DNA from 3 places in the Psychrobacillus sp. FSL K6-1415 genome. Region 2 is predicted to be linked to each of the others. Evidence: riboswitches for the same ligand, from Rfam matches in the RefSeq annotation. Region 2 holds a riboswitch; each other region holds the start of a gene.

Region 1 (5,874 bases), 890 kb from region 2:
CGGGAGCCAATGACTTACTGCAAATGGTGCAAGTGAATTCATCAAGTGGTTCTATTGCTTATCAGCAACTCCATGCTGATTTTGCATTAAATAATGTTCGAAAAAATATAGGGCAGATTATTAAAGAGGTACAGGCAATCGCGCCAAAAGCCAAAATTTATGTAATGGGTTATTATTTTGCCTATCCTCATGTGAGAGCATCTCAAAAGGAAGGTATAAAAAAAGAGCTAGACCGATTGCATACAATTTTAAAAAAAGAGTCTGAGGTCAATGGTGCGACATATGTGTCTGTGGAAGAACCATTCGGTGTAAATGCTACTAAGTTATTACCAAATCCCGCAGACGTCCATCCAACGATGGAAGGATACCGTATAATGGCAAATGCATTCTTTTCGCAATACAACAATGGATTAGTAGTTACACATAACGAGTTGCCAACACCTAATCCGCTTACTTTTGAACAAATTTTGAATGCATCTAGAGAACAAGAGAAATCTCCTGTTTCAAGATCAGTAGAAATGGACCAATACTATTCTTTATCAGAAATGAAGCCATTAATTTAGCATTTTGAATGACTTATGGTATTTGGACCTTACCCAATGTTTTGAATAAGTTGATGAATGTTGTGCAAACCTAAAAAAGCTGTCCTCCAAATCAAAAGAGGACAGCTTTTTAACGTACATTTTTTTTAGATTTTATGACTTTACGTATAATAGGATAAACAATTGGTGCCAATTTAATTGCTGTTTTGACTAGGTTTTTTACTTTCATCGGTATCGCTCCTTGGCTTTCGATATTAATAGTTATGTACCCTCAAACTCCAATACATAAACTCTCTCTTTATCGTAAAACTTTAATGCCCTGGACTATATTCCAAATCATTACTATTACATATACGAGCATGTAAATCGCGATAAGTATTAAAGGTCCGGCAGCCATCCATAGGGAAGGCTGTTCATTAAATCCCGATGCAATGGGGGTGAAGCTTGTAAAAACACTAATGAATAAAATTATTAACAATATTACAGGTATAATGTGGGAAATTAATGATTTTTTCGCATGATATTTTACATTAGAATCTTGTGATATAAAATAAACGATAATAGGCAATAAAAAAGGAGCAAACAATACACTAAAATAAGAAAGTGCTGATAAAATTTTAGGGTTATCCAGTCTATTCAACCTCCTTTCCTCAATTTTTAACAAAATACTCAGCTATATGTTTCATTTCTTAAATAAGGAAACTAAAATATTCTTGTAATTTTCCAGAGAGGAAATAGATACATATTCTTTTACACCATGCCAATCCCCTCCACTTGGTCCAAACTCAATTGCACCTGCTCCAGCTTCCGCGTAGAAGCGAGCATCGGCAGCTCCATGCTGCCCAAATAATACAGCAGGTTTTCCGATGAACTGTGAAGTAACATGTGCAATACGTTCGATAAAAGGATTAATGGCTTCCGTTGTTACTGCAGGTGCAGTCGCTTGAATCTTAAATTCACTTTTAGGGAATTTCTCTGCCAACTTTTTAATCTCTGAAGTAATACTCTGCATATTCTGGCCAGGAACAAAGCGAAGATCATAGCTTATTATACATTCATCGGGAACAACGTTATAGCGATCACCTGCTTGTATTTTCGCCAAGTTTAAGGAAGGATAATCATAGAACTCATTGCTTGCAGTTAAAAAAGAGAGAGTGCGTAGCTGTTGGTCAAACAGAAAAGCTTGCTCAATTGCATTTTTTCCTTCCCATGGACGGCTACCATGACTAGGTTTACCTTTCAGTATTACATCAAACTGAATAATTCCTTTTGCCTGTAAACCAATTTGGAGGTGGGTAGGCTCGCCGCATATAACAAAGTCACCAGTATATCCTTGATCAACTAAAAACTTGGTAGTTTTACCGTCGGTTTCCTCATCCGTTACAATATGAAGCTGAATTTTTTTAGTAAGACTTTTAGATTCTTTAGAAAGCTCGTAAAAAGCTTGCATCATCGCAGCAACTCCTGCTTTCATATCAGCAGTTCCTCGACCATATAAAAGATCACCTTCTATAAATGGCTCGAATTGCTCTGGGTTACCTGGAACAACATCTACATGCCCATTCCAAATCATACATTCATCACCAATTCCTATTTCTGCTACTAGCATCAACTTTCCCTCATGCTGTAAGACAGTTGTATGAATCCCACGTTCTTCTAGCCAACTTTCACAGAATAATAAAGCATTATTTGCACTTTCGATTGTGTCACTTTTGATACGTACCAGATCTTTTAGTAATGTAAGCATGTGAACATCCCCTTTTTCATATATTTATTTCATTAGTATAACAAATGAAACAAATAAGGTTGCATTAGGCATTTTATTCAGATACAATGAATTCGAACTAAATAATTCAAACCACAAGGGGCGCCACAATAGTGGCTGAGATAGTACCCTTTGAACCTGTAAGTTAGTGCTTGCGTAGGGATGTGGATGGAAACTGACAATCGCGCGATGTCTGGGTCTATCCCGGGGGTCGTTTTTTTGTGGTCAAAAAAAGGGGATTGTCATGAAAAATCAACGTGTATTAATATTAATGGAAATCGCTATTTTTGCGGCGTTAGGATATGTTTTAGATATGATTGGCTTTGGAATGCCACAGGGCGGCTCCGTAACATTCGTTCTTGTACCTGTTATTTTAATGGCCTTTCGTCGTGGTATAGTTGCAGGTCTTGCTACTGGATTTTTAATAGGTGTGCTACAAGTGGTAACAGGGCGATTTTATGCAGCGCCATTATCATTTGAAATAGTTATTGCACAGGTTGCAATTGATTATTTCATCGCCTTTATGGTTGCAGGGTTCGCTGGGTTTTTAAGACCTGCATTTTTACAGGCATTTGAACAAAAAGATAAAGTGAAAATGATTACAGCGGTTGTCTTAGGAGCATTAATAGCTGCTTTTCTTCGTTATTTAGCACATGTGACTTCAGGTATTCTATTCTTTGGTGAATTTGCTGGCGATCAAAACGTCATTTTGTATTCATTAATCTATAATTCTACTTATATGATTCCTGTATTTTTAATTGCTGCTTTCATTTGTTCCATTTTATTTGTTAAAGCTCCGCGCCTTGCACTGCCGAATTCTCACTAAATATGATATGATTAGAGTACATTTAGTGAAGAAGGGATCTTGTTAAGATGATTGTACAAACTGACGAAGAGTTAGTGGCATTAAAAAAAATAGGGCGTATTGTTGCAGAAGTAAGAGATGTGATGAGGGCTGCAACTAAACCTGGTATTACAACGAAAGAACTGGATGAGATTGGCGGAAAGTTATTTACAGAGCATGGTGCGATTTCTGGACCAATGGGTGAATATGATTTTCCAGGATATACTTGTATCTCCGTCAACGAAGAAGTTGCTCATGGTATCCCGGGTTCTCGCGTAATTCAAGAAGGCGATATTGTGAATATTGATGTGTCTGGATCTTGTGATGGATATTTTGCAGATACAGGTATTTCTTTTGTTGTTGGTGAGGGATATGAAGAAAAAGAAAAATTATGTGCAGTGGCAGAGAGTGCATTTGAACGGGCTATGTTGAAGGTGAAAGCAGGCTCTCGTTTAAACCAAATCGGAAAAGCGGTTGCTAGAGAAGCTAAAGATAATGGCTTGCATGTTATTATGAACCTAACTGGGCATGGTATTGGAAAATCGTTACATGAAGCTCCACAACATGTCTTGAATTATTATGATGCATGGGATCCTACGATATTAAAAGAAGGAATGGTTTTAGCAGTAGAGCCGTTTATTTCTGCAAAGGCAGAGCATATTGTAGAATCTGGTGATGGTTGGACATTTGTAACTCCCGATAAATCGTTAGTAGCACAGATTGAGCATACAATTGTTGTAACAAAAGGTGCTCCTATATTATTAACTAAATTAGACTAAAACAAAAAGCCTTCGAAATTTACTTTTTCGAAGGCTTTTTTTAAATTAAGAATATGGATTAACATACTGCGGATTTCCGTGGGTGTTGAAGTTTTAGGAGAGTGGCGGACAGGCAATACGTCATAATATTAACAAAAAAAGGGATGCTTAGTTGTGAGGTCTGTCACAACCAAGCATCCCTAAAAAGTTTTAACTTTAAAGGGGTCTTGTGCTTTTCTTAAAGAATATAATCCCCACGATTAGGACGCAGCTTAGAAAAATGGATGCTGCGGTTAGGAGTAGTTCGCTAAAGTTGTGGTGAATTGCTACTCCAATGAAAGTCCAGATAAAAACAATTGGCATAAGACGGTCTAAATAATGATAACGAAAATGAAGAGCTATAGCTGTCGCAATGGTTAAGAAAATAACTCCCCAAAGTGATTTTGTCATACCAAATCCATCAAATTCATAAAACGTTAGGAGATAAGATAGGTTTGTGAAGAAACTGATAAATGTCCAACCTAAAAGGAAGGAAATTGGCAATCGATTTTTTCGGCTTAAATCATCTAAAGGATAGGTTAGATACAATTTAAACAAGCAGCTTAGTAAGACTGTGAGAAAACCAAAAGCGTATCCAAACAGTTCGTAATGCCAGCTTAATATACACAAAATATATAACACAGAGGCTATTCCGTATAATAGAATACGCTTCGTAGGAATAGGACGAGAAGATTTATAATCCTTCATATTGTTCCAAATCCACCAAGCTAATAATATAAAAATAACAATCCATATGTAAAACACATAATTTGCTGGAGTAAAAAATACGGGAAGTCTGTTGAATATCTCGCCACTAGTTTGACCATTTATGGGTAGTAAAATAGATAATAGTTTAACAATTACAGTAGATATAAAAAATAACATTAAAAGGATTATTTTAAACATTCAGCTGCCTCCTTCTATTTAATAAGTATACCTTTGATATATAGCAACAACAAATTAGAATTATGAATGTTATGTGACGAAAATCAAACAATCTGTATTAGAAAAACATGATATACTAGAATTCTAAAATAATTGTCAATATAGGAGGAATATTTAGATGATTGAACAAACTTATCCGGTTGTCTGGGATCTCGATCGCTTTTTTGAAGGGGGAAGTAACTCACCATCTCTAAGAAGCCATTTGGATAAAGTAAAAGAAAAGCTAAGCAGCTTTGAAACTAAACTAAAAGACTTTGATTCACCAACATCTATTGCCGATGTCTCAAATATCGAGAAAATGGTTAATGAGCTAAAAGATATAGCAACTAATTTATCAGAAGGTGGAGCAGTAATTGGGTGTTTTTTAGCACAGGATACAACGGATAAGCAGGCGGCATTGTTACAGGGCGAGGTAGGGTCGCTATACGCTAAGTTCTCTTCTCAAATGCTAACCATTCAACAAGTGCTAAGTAAAACGAAGGAAACTGTGTGGGAGGAACTGCTTCAAACGACAGAACTTTCTCCTTTTGCATTTGTGTTAAATGAATGGAGAGATGAAGCAAAGCGAATGCTCTCTGAAAAAGAGGAAGACATGATTACGACACTAGGAGTGGATGGCTATCATTCATGGGGTCAACTTTATGATTTACTAGTCGGTGATATTCGCATTAAACTTACTATAGATGGTGTACAAAAAGAAATGTCGGTTGGTCAAGCAAATAATCTTAGTTCCCACGAGGATGCAATGATTCGTAAAGAGTCATTTGAAGCGTTAGAAGCTGCTTGGACAGATAAAGAGGAGTTCTTTGCGAAAACACTAAATCATATTGCAGGCTTCCGTCTTGCAATTTACGAAAAAAGAGGATGGGATTCAGTTTTAGAGGAGCCTCTTCATATTAATCGCATGAAAGAAGAAACACTAAATGCAATGTGGGGTGCTATCTCGAAAAATAAAGCTCCATTCGTAGAATACTTAAATAA
Region 2 (5,874 bases):
TCCTGTCGCTAAGATCCACTTTGCCGCTCTTAACCTGGAAACAGAATCATGGATTTCCAAGCCACTTAAGACTTCAGCTTCTGGAATATTTGGCGTTACAACTGTGGCTAGCCGCAGCAAACAATTCATCAACGCATCTACCGCTTCCTGCTGTAAAAGAGAAGCTCCCCCTTTTGCAATCATGACCGGATCGACGATGACGTTCTGCCATCCGTACTTCTTTATTCCCCGGGCTGCTTCTTCAATAATGTCCGCATTGAATAGCATTCCTGTTTTTAATGCGGAAATCTGAAAATCTGTGCCTATAGCCTTCAGCTGATTTTCTACTGCGGTTCTATCCATCGGATAAATACCAGTGAGGCCAAGTGTATTCTGAGCTGTCACTGCTGTAATAACTGAAGTTGAATAAACCCCAAGCTCCTGGAATGTTTTGATATCTGCTTGAATTCCTGCTCCGCCTCCAGAATCAGATCCTGCAATAGTCAAAACTTGTTTGATATTTCCCATATCGCAACCTCCCCTAAACGGATTCAATTATCATAATTTCCTTGTGGCTTTGATGCCAATCCATCCAGAAAAGCAATCTGGAAGCTGCCCGGCGCTTGTGAATGTGGAGCTACTTTTTCTCCGCACATTGCATAAAAACGTAGTGCCTCTACAGTAGCAACCATAGGTTGACTTGGCGATGTTGCCAAAAACGCTGCCACCACGCCACTTAAAAGACATCCCATTCCAGTCACAAACGACATAAGTGGTGTACCATAAGGAATCTCCTCCACGTCTTCACCGTCAGTTACAACATCAATTTCACCAGTTACCGCAACGATCAACTTATATTTCCGTGCCATCTGCTTTGCAAGTTCGACGACATCTACATTTCCCTCTCCAGCATCAACGCCTTTTGCCTGCCATTCAACACCGGCAATTGCTGCCAGTTCCCCGGCATTGCAACGAAGGACGGTAATGTTAACATCTTCTATCAACTGACGGATAGCCGATAATCGGAAGGCGGTTGCACCTGCTCCCACAGGATCCAAAACGATTGGAATGCCCTTACTGTTTGCAGTTTTCCCTGCTAAGAGCATACTGCTTAAAGTAAGTTTATTTAAAGTCCCTATATTAAGCGACAAGGCATCAGCTAACATGGCAAGTTCCTCTACCTCTTCGTATGCTTCTCCCATAATTGGAGAAGCTCCGAGTGCTAATAGCCCGTTTGCTTGGAAATTTGAAACGACGTGATTAGTAATACAATGGACTATAGGCCGTTTTGTACGTAATGATGCAAGCATAGTTACACCTCCGCCTTACTCGAGACATTTACTGACCAAGTTTCCATCGTCCATGCTTGTTCCCAGAAATTCCATTCATAATAGCTGCTCCTGCGAAATCGATCTTTCAATTCCTGTCGCCGTTTTTCAGGTAAATTCACTGCGAGGTGATCCATTCGGGTAATCTGTTCATTAACAAGCTCCTTGAACCATTCAGATCCATATGTTGCAATCCATTTTTGATAAATGGGATGTTTTGGAGTTGCTTCTTTCAATCGTTCACCTATTTCATAATAAAGCCAGTAGCATGGGAGAATTGTAGCTAACACATCTGCAAGATCTCCTTCTGCTGATCGGTACATATGAGAAACATATGAATATGCAGTTGGAGACGGCTCAAACGTAGCCCAGTCCGTTTCCTTTACATTAAGCAATTCCATAAACGATTCATGCAAAGCCATTTCTGCGGCGCAGGTTTGTTCGGAATGGTATGCAAATCTTTTCGTTGTCTCCAAATCCGTAGCTTTTACCGCCCCGATTGCCTGAACTTTTGCAAAATGTGTTAAATAATAGGCGTCTTGCATGACGTAATACTTGAACACATCAAGTGGCAATGTTCCTTTCTCTATCCCTTTCACAAACGGATGGTGGAAACTCGCTTCCCATAAATCATTGCACTCATTCCTTACTTCTTTGCAAAATGTCATTTTTCTCCATCTCCTTTTTGGCAAATAAAAACACCGCTTTCCGGAAAAGGAAAGCGGCGATTAGTAAGCAGAAGAAAATAAAAATAAGCATACGTTCGCCCACTTCCCTCCGCTGGTATGATCCAGATCAGGTTCAAAGGGTCCAAGCTCTGCTTGTCTCAGCCGTTAAACGGCTCCCCTAGTGGATAGCGATATTCTTTTGTCAAAATCACTATAGCATAAAAGAAAAAATTATTCAAAAATTCCAGAAAATTTTTACGAGTTTACCAAATTTGTAGAGTACACCTTTTCCGATAATCTAAAAAGGGGCTAAAGAAATTTCTCTTTAGTCCCTCACCCTCAATGTGTAGACCAGCATTGCCTATCTCTAACCTAATTGGTTCGCACCCATTTTAGTATTATTAAATTATATAACACTACTTTCGGCCTTCTTCAGGTTTGAATGTTTTACAGCACGTATCTGCAGAATGACCTGCTTCCTCAGAAATAGTGCGGTAATCAAATTCAGAAGCAAACTCTGTATTATTGTGTTTTGCATGGTAATCCATATCTATTTCGATTTTTTCTGCTCCACAAACATTTCCTTTTGCATGGAAAATACAATTTGATACAGTACATTTCACTTCTACATTTGGCATAACTGTCCTCCTCATTGAGATTTATTGAGAAGTATAAAAATGAACTCCTCATAGATTATCTTGTCCAATTCAACGTTATTAATTTATATAAGATGTTTTCTTTCTGCAAATTTTGGTTCCTCACTCTTAACTTTTATCAACTTTTACCCCATTACGCAGTTTAGTCAATATATAAATGCGCAGTATCTTTACATTCTATTAATTGTTCTGTATTCTTTTCTAAAAAAGTAATATATTTATCGGATAATGCATTTCCAAAGCTAAATCGTTTAACTCCTAACTCTTTAAGCTTGTTACAATTCGTTAGTCCCGGTAAAGATAATACATTAAGTGGAGCTTTTATTTTCAATGCAACTTCTCTTATATCTTCTTCTAATTTCATTCCGGGAACAAAAATTCCACTAGCTCCACTTTCTACATAGGATTTTGCTCGATCAATTGTTTCCAACAGAGGATTTTCCCTCTGAAAATAAGTGTCAGTTCTAGCATTGATATAAAAGTTTTTAAAACCATTTGTATCTAAAGCGATTCTTATTTTTTCTAATAGGTTGCAGTGTTTAGATATTCCTCTTAACCCTTTCTGCTTTTTTAGTGAATCCTCAATATTGATACCTACAACTCCAATATCTGCGGTTTTCAAAACGTTATTAATAACAATCTCCACGTTTTCACTATAGCCTGCCTCAATATCCGCGGAAACGGGTATATTCACATTCTCAGCAATAGTTTTTATGATTGATAAATGTCTATCAAAATCAATTAATTCACCATCAATATAACCAAGGGAATTAGCAATCCCCCAACTCGTCGTTCCTATAGCTTTGAACCCTACTTTCTCGAGTGTTAAGGCCGATAATAAGTCCCAAGCATTTCCTAAGAATAGTAATTCTTCGGATGTATGAAGGTCATTAAATTCTTGTATTTTAGTCACATTTGCTCCTCCTAACTATTGTTGTACCTTATATTAACAAGTTATTTACAACCACTTCGACCTCATTCTTGCCCTTATGGTCCTAGCGATCAAAAAAGAGAAGCTTTTACAAGAAAGCGTTTTGTTAGGGAAATGACTAAGTTCGTAAAATCATGGACCTTTCTGAACTACTGACTATAACTAAATTCTGTGGACCTTCGACCATGTTCTAAGATAGAAAGAAAATGAGTAAAAGGCATACAATTTCTATATAAATAAAAAAAGACCCTTTAATCTATCTATGGACAGATTAAAGGGTCTATGTTGTATTTCTAATACTATTCATTATTACTCAATTCTTTAATTCTCTATTTTTAATTTAGCCTGTTAAATCTCTTCATTATAGAAACATTGTCATTAGTTAAAAATGTTACTAAAATTCCTAAATAAGCATTGATGCTACATCTAAAGAATTAACTATAGACCTGCTCTTTTTTGCTTAGACCAAGGGCTTCTGCGGTTGAAGTATGAATTTCGTCCAAAAGCTCGGGGTTGTCCATTAATGACACTCCGTAAGATGGAATCATCTCTTTAATTTTTGGCTCCCATTCTTGCATATGTTGTGGGAAGCATCTACCAAGAATTTCAAGCATGGCATGAACAGCTGTAGAAGCACCTGGAGAGGCACCTAGTAATGCTGCGATTGAACCGTCAGCGGCAGTAACAATCTCTGTACCAAATTGAAGAGTTCCTTTACCACCGGCTTCTGTATCTTTGATGACTTGTACACGTTGGCCTGCTACTACTGTATCCCAATCCTCCAGTTTAGCATTCGGTATAAACTCTCGAAGCTCTTCAATACGCTTTTCTTTCGATAACATAACTTGCTGGATTAAGTATTTTGTCAATGACATCTCTTTGGCACCTGCCGCCAACATAGTTACAACATTGTCCGGTTTTACGGAAGTTACCAAATCAAACATGGAACCCGTTTTTAAAAATTTTGGCGAGAAACCAGCAAATGGTCCGAATAGCAACGACTTTTTATTGTCGATAAATCGAGTATCTAAGTGTGGTACAGACATTGGTGGAGCACCAACCTTAGCTTTGCCGTATACTTTAGCATGATGCTGCTCTACCACTTCCGGTTTGTTACACACTAAAAATAGTCCGCTTACCGGGAATCCTCCAATATGTTTTCCTTCAGGAATACCGGATTTTTGTAGTAGATGAAGACTACCACCACCACCACCGACGAAGACGAAGTCCGCAGTGTGGTTTTCGATTTTGCCTTCTGCGTTATTTTTCACTTTTATTTCCCACTTGTTATCACTCGTACGTTTAACATTATCTACACTACTATTAAATTTAATCTCAACGTCTTTAGTCATTAAGTGGTCAAGTAACATACGAGTTAAAGCACCAAAATTAACATCCGTTCCAGAGTCTATTTTTGTTGCTGCAATAGCCTCATTAACTGGACGATTTTCCATAATAAGTGGTATCCATTCCATAAGTTTTGCTGGATCATCTGAAAATTCCATCCCTTGGAACAGGGGATTTTGTGACATTGCTTCGAAACGTTTCTTTAAAAACGCTACATTTTCTTCTCCCTGTACCATACTCATATGAGGCAATGGCATAATAAAGTCTTTTGGATTATCTATTAGCTTACTATTAACAAGATAAGACCAAAACTGCATAGATAGCTGGAATTGTTCATTTATATTGATAGCTTTGTTAATATCTACAGAGCCGTCTGGTTTTTCAGAAGTGTAGTTAAGCTCGCACAGTGCAGCATGACCTGTACCTGCGTTATTCCATTCGTTAGAGCTTTCCTCACCTGCTTTATCGAGCTTTTCAAATACTTTAATATTCCATTCCGGTTTTAATTCTTTCAGCATTGTCCCCAAAGTAGCACTCATAATTCCGGCACCTATTAAGATTACTTCTGTTTTAGTTTCTTTGTTGATCATATTAACCTTCCTTACTCCGTATATTTGTATAGAGGATGTATACTACTTAGGCATAACAATATGTCAAGTTGAATTACAGGAATACATCTTTTTGTCTACTATAACCATATCATATATTAGAATTATTTATTGATAAATTATCTTCTATTATAAGCTATTTGAAAGCGATTTAAAAGCTAGTAAATAGTGAGAAGTTCATCTGGTAAGACCTAGAACACCAGGAATTCCCAAAGTATAGATGAGGATTCCAAATGATAAATAATTATTAAAACTCAATAAATTCATTAACTATTTAACTTCCTATAAATCCCCACTAATTGTTCCCTTTCCTCCTCTGTTAGCTTTTCAAATAGCTTCCTACGCAGTAATTGGCCC
Region 3 (5,874 bases), 3.9 Mb from region 2:
TCTTTCAAAAAAGGCATTGCCTGTACTTTACTAACGACTAGCGAATTATTTTCTTGTGTACTGCTTACTCGTTTTTCTAATTTAGAAGTTACTTTGCCATTATGCAAGGGAATATTTCTTTCGAAAAAGTCCCCCCATAAATCCAATCGATGCTCAATAGCTATAATTGTCATCGTTCTTTTTTGTTGTAAATTATCTAACCACTCCACATACTTTTTGGCTGTGAAAGGGTCTAAATGGGAGAGTGGTTCATCTAGTAACAGAATTTCTGGCTCCATTATAAGTGCACATGCAGTGGCAATACGTTGCTTTTGACCACCAGAAAGTTTTTGTATGATTGCATGGCGAAACTCAGTTAAATCGGTTAGAGTCAGTACGTCAGAAATTCTTTTCTCCATTTCATCGCGTTTAGTATGCAAATTTTCAAGTGTAAAAGCAAGTTCTTCTTCAACTGTTTGCATGCAAAATTGTGCATCAGGGTCTTGAAAGACTGTCGCTATGCGATGGTTTATTTCCCCGGGAATAAAGGAAAGGCTATCTTTCCCAAAAAGTTTTATTGAACCAGACAAAATACCATCGCAATTATCCGGATACAATCGATTGCATAAATACAGTAAAGTCGTTTTCCCACATCCACTTGGACCAGTGATGACTATACGTTCCCCTCGCAAAACAGTAAACGAAAGACCCTCCAGTATCCATTTTTCCTCGTCAGGATAACGAAAACTTACTTTTTCAAATTCGATAACTTCATGCACGAACTTCACCTTTTTTCGATCGAGAAATGGCATATCCACGAAGAGAACCAGTTGCTAGTAGACCATCTGCTACTGCTTTTCCACCGACACCGGCAAGCAAAGCACCACTTACTATACGAATTCCAAGCATTAATGCAACATAACCCGTGCTGAACACTGTAAATCCACCTAGAAAGTATCCATAAGCAAAACTAAAGATTGACGATCCAACACCAGCAAGCATTAGAACCCATAAATCAAAGCGTTTATATCGTGTAGCAGCGAAAACTGCTTCAGCACCTAGGCCTTGGATAACTCCTGAAAGTATTAAGCGGGGTCCTACAGCATTACCTAATAATACTTCAATCGCAGCAGCAATCGTCTCGGAAACGACTGCTGCACCAGGTTTGCGGATAATATACATACAAATAATTGATACTATAAACCAAATTCCGAAAATCCATTCATACGCAATTGGACCGATGAACCCAGCCCAAATATTGCCGACATGCAAGAACAATAGATAAACAATACCAAAGACAACCGCGAACAAGGACATTAGTACAATCTCTTTTAACTTCCATGATTTCAGCATATCAGCGACCTCCGTGAGAAGGGCTATTAAGACTCATAGAAACTGTCATGACCAAATGCTTATGTTTTTCTGAGCGTGCATTCGTGAATGCTTCTTCATAAAATGCAAACACATCGTGTATATCACCATGAATACCACTTGCATAGTGCATCGATTCATTGAATACACCTTGTTCTTTAGCACGATCTACTTCACGATAAATAACGTCCATGTAATTGGGATTATTCATCGGATATAGCGCAAATTGAGAGGAAACATATTGTTTTGTAATATCTGTGTTGGCGATTATATCACCCTTATCTAGATAGGCATCTCCAGAAGAGTCACCTGGGCAACCAGCAGAGAAAGTGCCAGATAAAGCAACATGTACACCTGTTTTAGCTGCATGTAAAGTTAGAGCTTTTGCTACATTAAACACGTGCACTTGTTTCCCGCGAATGACTGTCGACACATCATCCGTATGCATCCACACATTCGACGTATCCGTCTCCTTCAAAGCTTCTTTAATTACCTTAATAAAATCATTGTTCATCGGATGTAACGAAAAACGAAATCCGATGATTGGGCTTAATCCACATTCCATTTGTAAAACCTCCTAAATTTTTTCATAAAAAAAGGCCACATCCGTGAAGATGCAGTCACTAATCCAATACAAAAATATTAGGAAAGTCACCGCACTTCCTCACGCAGGTATTATCCTGATCGAGTAATAAGGGATCGGAGCTAAAAAGCTCTCATCACAGCCAAAGTGGGCACCCCTAGTGCAGAAAACGGTATGTAGTTTTTTAAAAGACTAGAAAATATGTGCTGTTACGCATATCTATCTAGTTCAGCACCTAAATCGCTTGAGACACTTCAGAATTTCACCAAGCCATAAGGACGTCTTTACGTGAATTTCTATCCAGAGCCTGCTTCTGCGCAAAGCTTATCGCAAAAGAACATTGTTGAAGCTAACATAGGTGCTCGCACTTTTCTTATGTGCCCAAAGTATAACGTAGCTATTAAAAGATGTAAATATGTTTGCAAAATTTCGTACTTTCGTCCATGATTTGGTTAATACAACAAAGGGGGAAGAAGTTATGGACAATATATACATTACACGTAAACTACCTGAAGAAATCGTCGAGCCTTTAAGGGCGAAATTTGATGTACATATGTGGCATAGCGAAAGTATTGCGATGACATATGAAGAAATAAAAATAAATGCTAAAGGTGCACATGCTTTATGGACGATGCTATCTGATAATATCGATCGTGCACTAATTGAAAGTCTGTCAAATTTAAAAGTAATCAGTAATTTTGCTGTTGGCTATAACAATATAGATGTGGAAGCTGCAAAAGAACACGGTATTATCGTAACTAATACGCCGGGTGTATTAACAGAGACAACAGCAGACTTAACATTTGCTTTATTGTTAGCGACGGCTCGAAGAATAACAGAAGTAGAACAAGAAATTCGTTCAGGTAATTGGACGTCCTGGTCGCCAATGCAATATACAGGCATGGATATTTTCGGTGCAACGCTTGGTATTGTTGGGATGGGTCGCATAGGAGAAGCAGTTGCAAGGCGTGCAAAAGGCTTTGACATGAATGTGTTATATCATAATCGTTCTAGAAAACTAGAAGCGGAAGAAACGTATGGTTTTACTTATGCTGAATTAGACGACTTACTAAAGCAATCTGATTTTGTTATATTGCTAACTCCACTAACTCCAGAAACAAAAGGACTTATAAGTGAACGTGAACTCAATCTGATGAAGAATACTGCAACAATTATTAATGTCGCACGAGGTGGCATTGTAGATGAACAAGCTCTATTTAACGCATTAACTTCTAAAAAAATATGGGCTGCTGGGCTTGATGTATTTGAACAAGAACCTGTGCCGTTAGATCATCCTTTGTTGACATTACCTAACGTAACTGTATTGCCTCATATTGGCAGTGCTAGTATTCGAACTCGTCAAGCAATGATGGAATTGAACGCAAAAGATATAGAAGCAGTGTTAGAAAACAGAGAGCCTCAGAATAGAATTGTATAATACTTAAGCGGTGGTCCTATAATTTAGTGACCACTTTTTTTATTAATTTATCAAACCAATTATCTCTCATTTATAGAAATTACATTTAATATCCCTTCCTAAAAGTAGAAAATTCAATAAACCCCAGATTGATTCATAATACCTACAAAAAATATCTTAAATTACACAATAAATACCATAACTCTATAACTAATAGTCTGTAAATCCGATTCTTATTATTCGAAATTATTGAATAATATACCGTTTTTAACCATATCTTATTTGCTTCACTTCATAAACTCTAGTAACATGGGAACTCATAAAATAGACGTACCAGAATTTTGGAAATTTGGGAGCATAGTTCTATAATAATATTCAAAATTCAAATGATTAAACTTGAGAAAAAAGGGTATGTATTGGAGGGTAGGACTATGTGTCTATTTTAATAAATAGAGAAAAGGGGAAAAATAATGAGGAAAATTATGTTGTTTATTTCTTTGTGTGCATTTTTAGTACTTGGTGCATGTAGTAGTGAATCTAGCACAGACAGTATTGAAGTGATTAAATTTGCAGATGCCGGTTGGGATAGTATACGTGTTCACAATAGTATAGCCCAATTAATCGTCGAAGAAGGTTATGGCTATGAAACCGAGGTTACAAGTGGAACTACCGCAGCTACGTTGCAATCACTTGAACAAGGGGACATCAATGTTTATATGGAGATATGGACAGATAATACAAAGGAGATTTATGAAAAAGCAATTGATAGTGGAAACATTGTGAAGTTAGCAACTAATTTCAATGATAATACGCAAGGACTATATGTTCCAACTTACGTGATAAAAGGGGATAAAGAAAGAGGGATTGAAGCAGTTGCACCTGATTTGAAAACTGTCCAAGACCTAGAGAAATATCCAGATATTTTCCAAGACCCTGAAGACAACACCAAAGGTAGAATAATTGGTGCGCCTTCTAGCTGGGCTGTAAGTGAACACTTGGAGACGAAACTTGAAACATATGGCCTTGACGCGAACTACAATTACTTAGCACCTGGATCTGACTCTGCAATAGTAGCAGATTTAGCGGGAGCATATAAAAAGGGTGAACCATGGGTAGGGTATTACTGGTCGCCAACATGGGTAACAGCTAGTTATGACTTAACATTACTTGAGGATACTCCTTATGATGCAGCGACTTGGGAAGAATCTAAAGGAACTGAATTTCCTCCGAATGATGTTGTAATCGCAGTACACAAAGATTTTCCAACGCAAGCAAAAGACGTAACTGATTTCTTAAGCAAATATGAAACTAGTAATGCTCTAACAGAAGAAGCATTAAAATATATGAATGAAAACGAAGTAGAAGCAGATGAAGCCGCACAGTGGTGGATGAATGAGCATGAAGATATTTGGACTACTTGGGTGTCTGAAGAAGTTGCAGAAAAAGTGAAAGCAGCTTTGAAGTAATGGTTCATGATCATAGTAATTTAACCATAAAAAGTGAGGTGTATGCGACTGTTCTTTTTGATACAGTCCAAAATGTATGACAGAATTTCCTGAAGTAAGAATTCCAATTGGAGATGTAGTAGAAAATTTCATTGACTTTTTAGCGATGAATTTTGAAGCATTCTTTGATTTTGTCTTTGTTATATCTTCTTCCATGATTAAGGGGCTAGAAGCAGGTCTTCTAGCAATCCCATGGTGGATTTTTATCATAATTATCTTTCTTTTAGGGTGGTACTTTACAAATTTATATGGAGGACTTCTTTTTGGCCTCTTTATATTCCTAATAGGTACATTCGATTTGTGGCCCGAAACAATGACCACTATATCCATTGTATTAATCTCAGTTATACTTTCTCTTGTAATTGGGATTCCATTAGGAGTTGGGACTGCATTTAGTAAAACAATGTCGACAATAATGAGACCTGTTTTGGATGCAATGCAAACAATGCCTAGCTTTGTCTATTTAATACCAGTAATATTCTTTTTCCCTCTAGGAAATGTTCCAGCGGTTATTGCTACTATTATTTATGCACTTCCACCAGTTATTCGATTGACTGAGCTAGGAATTCGTAATGTAGATAAAGAAGTAGTAGAATCTGCACAATCCTTTGGTTCTTCTACGTCCCAAATGTTAATGAAAGTACAATTGCCCCAAGCTTTGCCTACTATTATGGCTGGTGTAAACCAAACGACAATGATGGCACTATCGATGGCAGTTGTCGGATCCATGGTTGGTGCCCAAGGTCTTGGTGAACGTGTACTATACGCCATAAATCGAATTGATATTTCGCTAGGGTTTGAAGCAGGGATTAGTATTGTATTCCTAGCAATTATTATTGACCGAATTACAGGAGGAATTGCAAACCGCCTTCAGAAACATAGGAGGGATGGAGCATGACAGTAAAACTTAAGGTTGAAAATGTATCTAAAATCTTTGGACCAAGAACTAAAAAAGTCATCACTATGATTGAAAAGGGTGTTCCAAAGGATGAAATTCTAGCAAAAACGGGGCACACTGT

Evidence for each region. A riboswitch is a leader RNA that binds a small molecule or an ion and turns the genes downstream of it on or off. The one in region 2 is predicted to bind thiamine pyrophosphate.
Region 1: it holds a riboswitch for thiamine pyrophosphate, as region 2 does, so the genes downstream of both, thiT (energy-coupled thiamine transporter ThiT) here and tenA (thiaminase II) in region 2, are expected to answer to the same signal.
Region 3: it holds a riboswitch for thiamine pyrophosphate, as region 2 does, so the genes downstream of both, MKY60_RS01425 (Ykof family thiamine-binding protein) here and tenA (thiaminase II) in region 2, are expected to answer to the same signal.

What each region holds. Positions count from the first base shown of each region.
Region 1 is NZ_JBBOOQ010000001.1:3,298,170-3,304,043, reverse strand. Features, by position in the region: gene MKY60_RS16025 (SGNH/GDSL hydrolase family protein) at 1-563, shown strand, start outside; gene MKY60_RS16015 (DUF4870 domain-containing protein) at 841-1,182, opposite strand; gene MKY60_RS16010 (M20 family metallopeptidase) at 1,225-2,289, opposite strand; TPP riboswitch at 2,396-2,487, shown strand; gene thiT (energy-coupled thiamine transporter ThiT) at 2,552-3,133, shown strand; gene map (type I methionyl aminopeptidase) at 3,181-3,930, shown strand; gene MKY60_RS15995 (tryptophan-rich sensory protein) at 4,126-4,854, opposite strand; gene MKY60_RS15990 (M3 family oligoendopeptidase) at 5,012-5,874, shown strand, end outside.
Region 2 is NZ_JBBOOQ010000001.1:4,192,712-4,198,585, forward strand. Features, by position in the region: gene thiD (bifunctional hydroxymethylpyrimidine kinase/phosphomethylpyrimidine kinase) at 1-507, opposite strand, end outside; gene thiM (hydroxyethylthiazole kinase) at 531-1,289, opposite strand; gene tenA (thiaminase II) at 1,292-1,975, opposite strand; TPP riboswitch at 2,063-2,165, opposite strand; gene MKY60_RS20715 (DUF1540 domain-containing protein) at 2,392-2,613, opposite strand; gene MKY60_RS20720 (isocitrate lyase/PEP mutase family protein) at 2,774-3,544, opposite strand; gene MKY60_RS20725 (malate:quinone oxidoreductase) at 3,997-5,523, opposite strand; gene MKY60_RS20730 (MarR family winged helix-turn-helix transcriptional regulator) at 5,784-5,874, opposite strand, start outside.
Region 3 is NZ_JBBOOQ010000001.1:281,958-287,831, forward strand. Features, by position in the region: gene MKY60_RS01415 (ABC transporter ATP-binding protein) at 1-758, opposite strand, end outside; gene MKY60_RS01420 (ECF transporter S component) at 751-1,332, opposite strand; gene MKY60_RS01425 (Ykof family thiamine-binding protein) at 1,334-1,915, opposite strand; TPP riboswitch at 1,995-2,102, opposite strand; gene MKY60_RS01430 (2-hydroxyacid dehydrogenase) at 2,412-3,371, shown strand; gene MKY60_RS01435 (ABC transporter substrate-binding protein) at 3,821-4,816, shown strand; gene MKY60_RS01440 (ABC transporter permease) at 4,893-5,753, shown strand; gene MKY60_RS01445 (quaternary amine ABC transporter ATP-binding protein) at 5,750-5,874, shown strand, end outside.